2 regions of the Priestia flexa genome follow, and region 1 is predicted to be linked to the other one. Evidence: riboswitches for the same ligand, from Rfam matches in the RefSeq annotation. Region 1 holds a riboswitch; the other holds the start of a gene.
What was found. A riboswitch is a leader RNA that binds a small molecule or an ion and turns the genes downstream of it on or off. The one in region 1 is predicted to bind cobalamin.
Positions count from the first base shown of each region.

Region 2: linked by a shared signal. The riboswitch ahead of LZP85_RS00880 (hypothetical protein) and the one ahead of LZP85_RS10445 (cobyric acid synthase) in region 1 are both predicted to bind cobalamin.

Region 1 covers NZ_CP090431.1:2,033,749-2,036,913, reverse strand. Annotated here, with positions in the region: gene LZP85_RS10455 (YhdT family protein) at 1-71, shown strand, start outside; gene panF (sodium/pantothenate symporter) at 68-1,528, shown strand; cobalamin riboswitch at 1,527-1,711, shown strand; gene LZP85_RS10445 (cobyric acid synthase) at 1,819-3,165, shown strand, end outside.
Region 2 covers NZ_CP090431.1:178,159-181,323, forward strand. Annotated here, with positions in the region: gene LZP85_RS00875 (SNIPE associated domain-containing protein) at 1-742, opposite strand, end outside; cobalamin riboswitch at 932-1,130, shown strand; gene LZP85_RS00880 (hypothetical protein) at 1,295-1,528, shown strand; gene mmgD (citrate synthase) at 1,518-2,627, shown strand; gene LZP85_RS00890 (bifunctional 2-methylcitrate dehydratase/aconitate hydratase) at 2,723-3,165, shown strand, end outside.

The DNA.
Region 1 (3,165 bases):
TCTGGATTATTGTTCGCTTTTTCTTTTCAGATCTTCCTTTAGAAGATGAAGAAAGAGGTGAGAGCGAATGAACTGGGCTGTTGTTGTTCCTCTTGTTGTGTTTGTTCTATTAATTTTTGCGATTGGCTTTATCACCGCTAAAAAAACAAGCACGGCAAGTTCATTTATTAATGATTATTTTCTAGGAAGCAGAGAGCTTGGAGGGTTTGTTCTTGCCATGACGATGGTCGCGACGTACGGAAGTGCGAGCAGCTTTATTGGTGGTCCTGGTACAGCATATCAAACCGGACTTGCTTGGGTACTATTGTCCGTGATTCAAGTTGTAACAGGTTACTTTGTTCTCACAACTCTTGGCAAAAAATTCGCCATTGTTTCGCGAAAGATGAATGCCGTTACGCTTGTTGATTTTTTGAAAAAGCGATATGAAAGCAATATTGTTGTGATTGTTTCTGCTGTAAGCATTGTCCTTTTTCTATTTGCTTCTTTAGCTGCTCAGTGGGTTGGAGGAGCTAGATTAATTGAAGGTTTTGTAGGCATTTCATACAAAAGTGCGCTTGTCATCTTTGCAGTCACCGTACTTGTTTATGTATCAATTGGTGGGTTTCGTGCTGTCGTACTAACCGATGCCCTGCAGGGAATTGTAATGCTTGTAGGGACGATTATTTTACTAATTGCTACTATTTATGCTGGCGGCGGTGTCGAAGCAATCATGAAAGACTTAGTGAATGAAAATCCAAATCTTGTGAGCCCGTACGGAGCAGATCGTTCATTAACACCGCTTTATGTGTCATCATTTTGGATTTTAGTTGGAGTAGGAGTTGTGGGACTGCCACAGGTGGCCGTTCGAGCGATGTCTTATAAAAACTCGAAAGCGATGCATCAAGCCATGCTTATCGGTACGGTAGTAGTTGGTGTGATTATGTTAGGGATGCATCTTATTGGTGTGTTTGCTCGTGCTGTAATTCCAGGAATTGAAGTGGGAGACACTGTGATGCCGACGTTAACCCTTGAAGTATTACCACCTTGGTTAGCAGGAGTTGTACTTGCTGCGCCGATGGCAGCCATTATGTCGACGGTAGACTCTATTTTATTAATCATTAGCTCTGCTATTGTAAAAGATTTGTATTTAAACTACGTTAATCCGAAAGCAAAAGAGCAGCAGGTGAAAAGATGGAGCTTCTTAACAACAATGATTATTGGAATTTTAGTATTTTTGTTTGCTATTAACCCACCTGATTTACTCATTTGGTTTAACTTATTTTCATTTGGTGGACTTGAAGCAGTATTTATTTGGCCAATTGTGTTAGGATTATATTGGACAAAAGGAAATAAATATGGAGCAATTTCGGGAATGGTGACGGGGCTTTTAGTGTATATTTTAATTCACACATACGCTCCTAACCCATTTGGCATGCATACGGTTGTGCTTCCCGTTGTTCTGTCTTTATTGGTTTTTGTAACTGCAAGTATAATGACACAATCAAAAACAAAGAACCTACAAGAACAGCTTCGTAAAAAATATTTATAAACGATTATGTTTTAAAAGTGCCTTATGCGTTTAAGGATAATAGGGAAATCGGTGGAAATCCGATGCAGCCCCCGCTACTGTAAGTGTGGATGAACCTGCAACAAACCGCTAGCAATGAGCTAGGAAGGTGCAGAAGTAAAGTGAAGCACAAGCCAGGAGACCTGCTTTTAAACATTAACTCTTATTTTTCGGCGGGGAAAATAGGTGACGTGCACATCAAAAGAATGAAGATGTTGTCATGAAGCCTTGGTTTTTAGCCAAGGCTTTTTGCTATGAAAGGCGTGATACAGATGAAAAAAGCAATTCCTCTTATGATTCAAGGAACGCACTCGGACGCTGGAAAAAGTTTACTTACAACTGCTTTTTGCCGAATTTTTGCAGAAGATGGTTTCAAAACAGCGCCGTTTAAATCACAAAATATGGCACTTAACTCTTATATTACAAAGGATGGAAAAGAGATTGGACGTGCTCAAGGAATTCAAGCTGAAGCTGCTGGAGTGGAAGCAACGACCAATATGAATCCGGTTTTAATCAAACCGACAAGAGAGTATGAGGCGCAGGTCGTCGTTCATGGTGTTCCTTTGCAAAATATGTATGCGTACGAGTATAGGAAAGATTTCTTTGAAACCGGACGTGAGATTATCACCAAAGCGTATGAAGAGCTTGCTTCTGAGTACGAGTATATTGTCATTGAAGGAGCAGGGAGTCCTGCTGAAATTAACTTAAACGACCGTGAACTTGTGAATATGCGAGTAGCTGATATTGCACAGTCTCCCGTTATTTTAGTAGGAGATATCGATAAGGGAGGCGTTTTTGCTAGCTTAGTAGGAACAATTCAGCTGCTTCCAAAAGAGCATAAGTCAAAAGTGGTAGGTGTGATTATTAATAAATTTCGAGGTGACTTGTCGCTGTTGCAACCAGGGCTTGATTGGTTTGAAGAGTATACGGGACTTCCTGTTCTAGGCGTCGTTCCTTATCTGGATGATGTGGAGATTGATGCAGAAGATTCACTTGCTTTAACTACGTACCCTACTCTTCCAAATCCAGCTAAAGAACTTGATGTTGCCGTTATTTCTTATCCTCGCATGTCGAACTTTACAGATCTAGATCCTATTCGTTTTGAAGATGATTGCCACGTAAGGCTTGTGACAAAACCTTCTCAGCTTGGAACGCCTGATTTAATCATTTTACCTGGGAGCAAGAATACGTTAGAAGACGCAAAGTACTTGTATGAAACAGGCTTAGCAGAAGCTATTTTGACAAAGAAGAATAAGGTGGATATTGCTGGAATCTGCGGTGGGTATCAAATTTTAGGTGAAGTGATAAGTGACCCAAATGAAGTGGAATCAACCCAAAAATCTGTTAAAGGGCTAGGTCTTTTACCTATTGAAACTGTAATGAAAACAAAGAAGCGAACAGAACGGGTAACGGGAAGGGCTATTTTACACGATGAGTCCTATCAAATTGAAGGTTACGAAATTCATATGGGCGAAACAACGTCTACCAAGCCAACTGTACATTTTGCTGAGCTAAATGGTATAAAAGAAGGAGCAGTTTTTGGTCGCGTCATTGGTACATACATACATGATGTTTTTCATAATGATGGCTTTCGACGTGCATATTTAAACGACATTCGA
Region 2 (3,165 bases), 1.9 Mb from region 1:
AGTATTCTCTCTTAATGAACACACGCTGCATATCAGTTAGCTTATTTAAATCTTCATATACTTTATGAATTCTTTTCTCACTAACTTCAATATTATTAAATTTCACTTTAGAAATGATATTGTCGCATTCGTTATTAAACGCTCGCAGGATTAATTTTATGGTATCCAAAATAAATTCTTTTCCTTTTTTCTTATCATTACCAATAGTCCAATCTAAGGAATGATTCGTAGCGGATTTTTCTGTAACCATCAGCTTCTGTTCTTTTCGAATATCATCCAACTTAGCTTTGTAAGCTTCAGAGTTCTCAAAATTATATTTTGGTTCATAAAAGCCAAATGATTGCATTAACAACTCATCTTGAACAACAATTAACTTTTCTTGAGCAGTCATTGTTTCATTAATAATGCCTTGGCATTTTAAATTAAATTCTTTAATTTTTTCTTCAATTTTTTTCTTGTCATCCACTAGAGTGGTAACGGATTGAATGTCTTCATATTCAGATAGCAAACGTTCTTTTTTCGATGTAGCTTCGTTAATATCCTTATTTAACTGTTGTAACGTAGCTTTTGCATCTAAAATTTGATCAAGATTGCTTTCTTGAAAGCGTGTTTGGAATGCTTTCCATGATTTATGACGCTGAATAATGAGAATGATTCCAACAATCGGTGGAATGATTAATAGCCAGCAAGCGAATAATACGCCAATAAACCACGCAGAGTGGTACCATTTTTCTTTATACATATTGATGCCCCCAGTTGTGTATATTCTGAACTTTTATTATGTAAATAAATTCAAAAAGTCCAGTTAATAAGTATAGCATAAAATAAAAATATATAGATAAGGTTTAATTTCCAAATAAATACATATATAGTGCATTTTAAAATAAAAATTGTAAAAATTTATAAAATTTGATATGTTTAAAGTGAAAATAATATCGATGTAGAAACAGGTGTAGGTGAAAGGTGTCTTTCATCTGCTTAAAAGGGAAGTTCGGTTGGAATCCGACGCTGTCCCGCAACTGTATTTGGGAGCGATTCGAAAAAGCCACTGTTTTCATGGAAATGAAGATGGGAAGGTTCGAAGAGCGATGATCATAAGCCAGGAGACCTGCCTGTTTTAGCATGCATCAATACCTACGCGGATAGGGGGTGTTAAGTGCGAAGTGACAAACATGTTTTAAAAATGATTTAAAAACATGTTTATTTGAGTATTGTCTCGCGGCTTAACAACTTCTTTGGGAAGTTGTTTTTTTATTGCTTTTTTAGCGGGTACGCGTGATGGAGGTGAGCAGCTGTGGACGGATCAGTTGAGTATTTTGTGAATTACTTCAAAGCGAGCATTATGAATAACGTAGTGGCAGAGAACCCTTGTACACTTTCAGACTATTATCAGGAGTTAAGAGATTTTGTGGTAGACAAGAGGGGGGATGCTGAAAAGAAGGCTCTTTTTTTACACAATATTGAAAAGGCTTACAAAACAGTAGGTGAAGAGATATTTGGAATGGAGGAAAAGAGAGATGGAGACTGAAGCGAGGTTTTTTCCGGGACTTGAAGGCGTTGTGGCTGCTGAAACAAAGATTTCATTTCTTGATACCCAACAGGGGAAAATTATTATTCAAGGGTATGACCTGATTGAGCTATCAAAATCAAAGAGCTACCTCGATATGATCTACCTTTTACTAGAAGAAAGGCTGCCGAATATTAACGAGAAGGAACTAGTTGAAGAAATGTTAAAAGGGGAGTACGAGATTCCAGATGAACTGTTGGATGTCTTCTGCTTACTCCCTAATGGCACGCATCCAATGGATGGCTTGCGAACAGGAATTTCATTTCTTTCAGGCTTTGATAAAGGGCTTGATAATCGTTCTCTATCGGCAAATAAAAGCCGTGCTTACAAGCTGTTAGGCAAAGTGCCTGCGATTGTGGCGAACAGCTACCGTTTAATCGAAAAGAAAGAGCCGATTCGTCCGCTTAAAGAGTTATCGTATAGCGCAAATTTCTTTTACATGATTACGGGGAAGAAGCCATCATCTCTGGAAGAGCAAATCTTTGATCGTTCACTTGTTTTATATAGTGAGCATGAGATGCCAAACTCCACGTTTACAGCGAGAGTCATTTCTTCTACTCAGTCTGATTTATACGGTGCATTGACAGGAGCGGTTGCTTCTTTAAAAGGAAACCTGCATGGAGGAGCTAACGAAGCGGTAATGGAACTGCTTTTAGAAGCTGGTACTGTAGATAAATTTGAAGAGCTGCTGATCGCTAAGCTTTATAAAAAAGAGCGTATCATGGGATTTGGCCATCGCGTGTATATGAACAAAATTGATCCGCGGGCTTTAATGATGAAAGAGTCGCTCAAACAGCTATGCGACCTGCAAGGAGATAATCGTCTTTATCGCATGTGCGAAGCGGGCGAAGAGCTTATGAAGCGTGAAAAAGGTCTTTATCCGAACTTGGATTACTACGCAGCACCTGTCTATTGGATGCTTGGTATTCCTATTTCACTTTATACACCGATCTTTTTCAGTGCTAGAACGGTAGGGTTGTGTGCGCATGTTATTGAGCAACATGAACATAATCGACTTTTTAGACCGCGCGTACATTATGTAGGCGAGCGCCGCTTTTAACAATTTGGGGTTGTTCACGGCCACTCACCGAATGGATATTTTGGCGAATACCCATTTCTATCATAAATAAATTTGAGGAGAAAGGAAAGATGCACATGTTGAAAACGAATGAGCAAGTCAAAACGGATGTTTTATTAGAGGAAATCGCAGATTACGTTCTTCATAAAGAGATTAAGAGTTTAGAAGCGTTCCAAACCGCTCGTTATGTCCTGCTTGATACGATTGGATGCGGGATGCTGGCGCTTAGTTATCCAGAGTGCACAAAGCTCCTCGGCCCCATTGTTCTAGGAACAGTTGTACCAAATGGCAGTCGGGTGCCGGGAACGTCATTTGAGTTAGATCCAATTCGAGCTGCGTTCAACATTGGTTGCATCATCCGCTGGCTGGATTACAACGATACGTGGCTAGCGGCAGAATGGGGACATCCTTCTGATAATCTTGGAGGTATTTTAGCGACAGCTGACTACATTAGCCGCGTACGCGTAGCAGAAGGGAAAGAGCCGCTGGCCGTTCGTGATGTGCTTGAAATGATGATTAA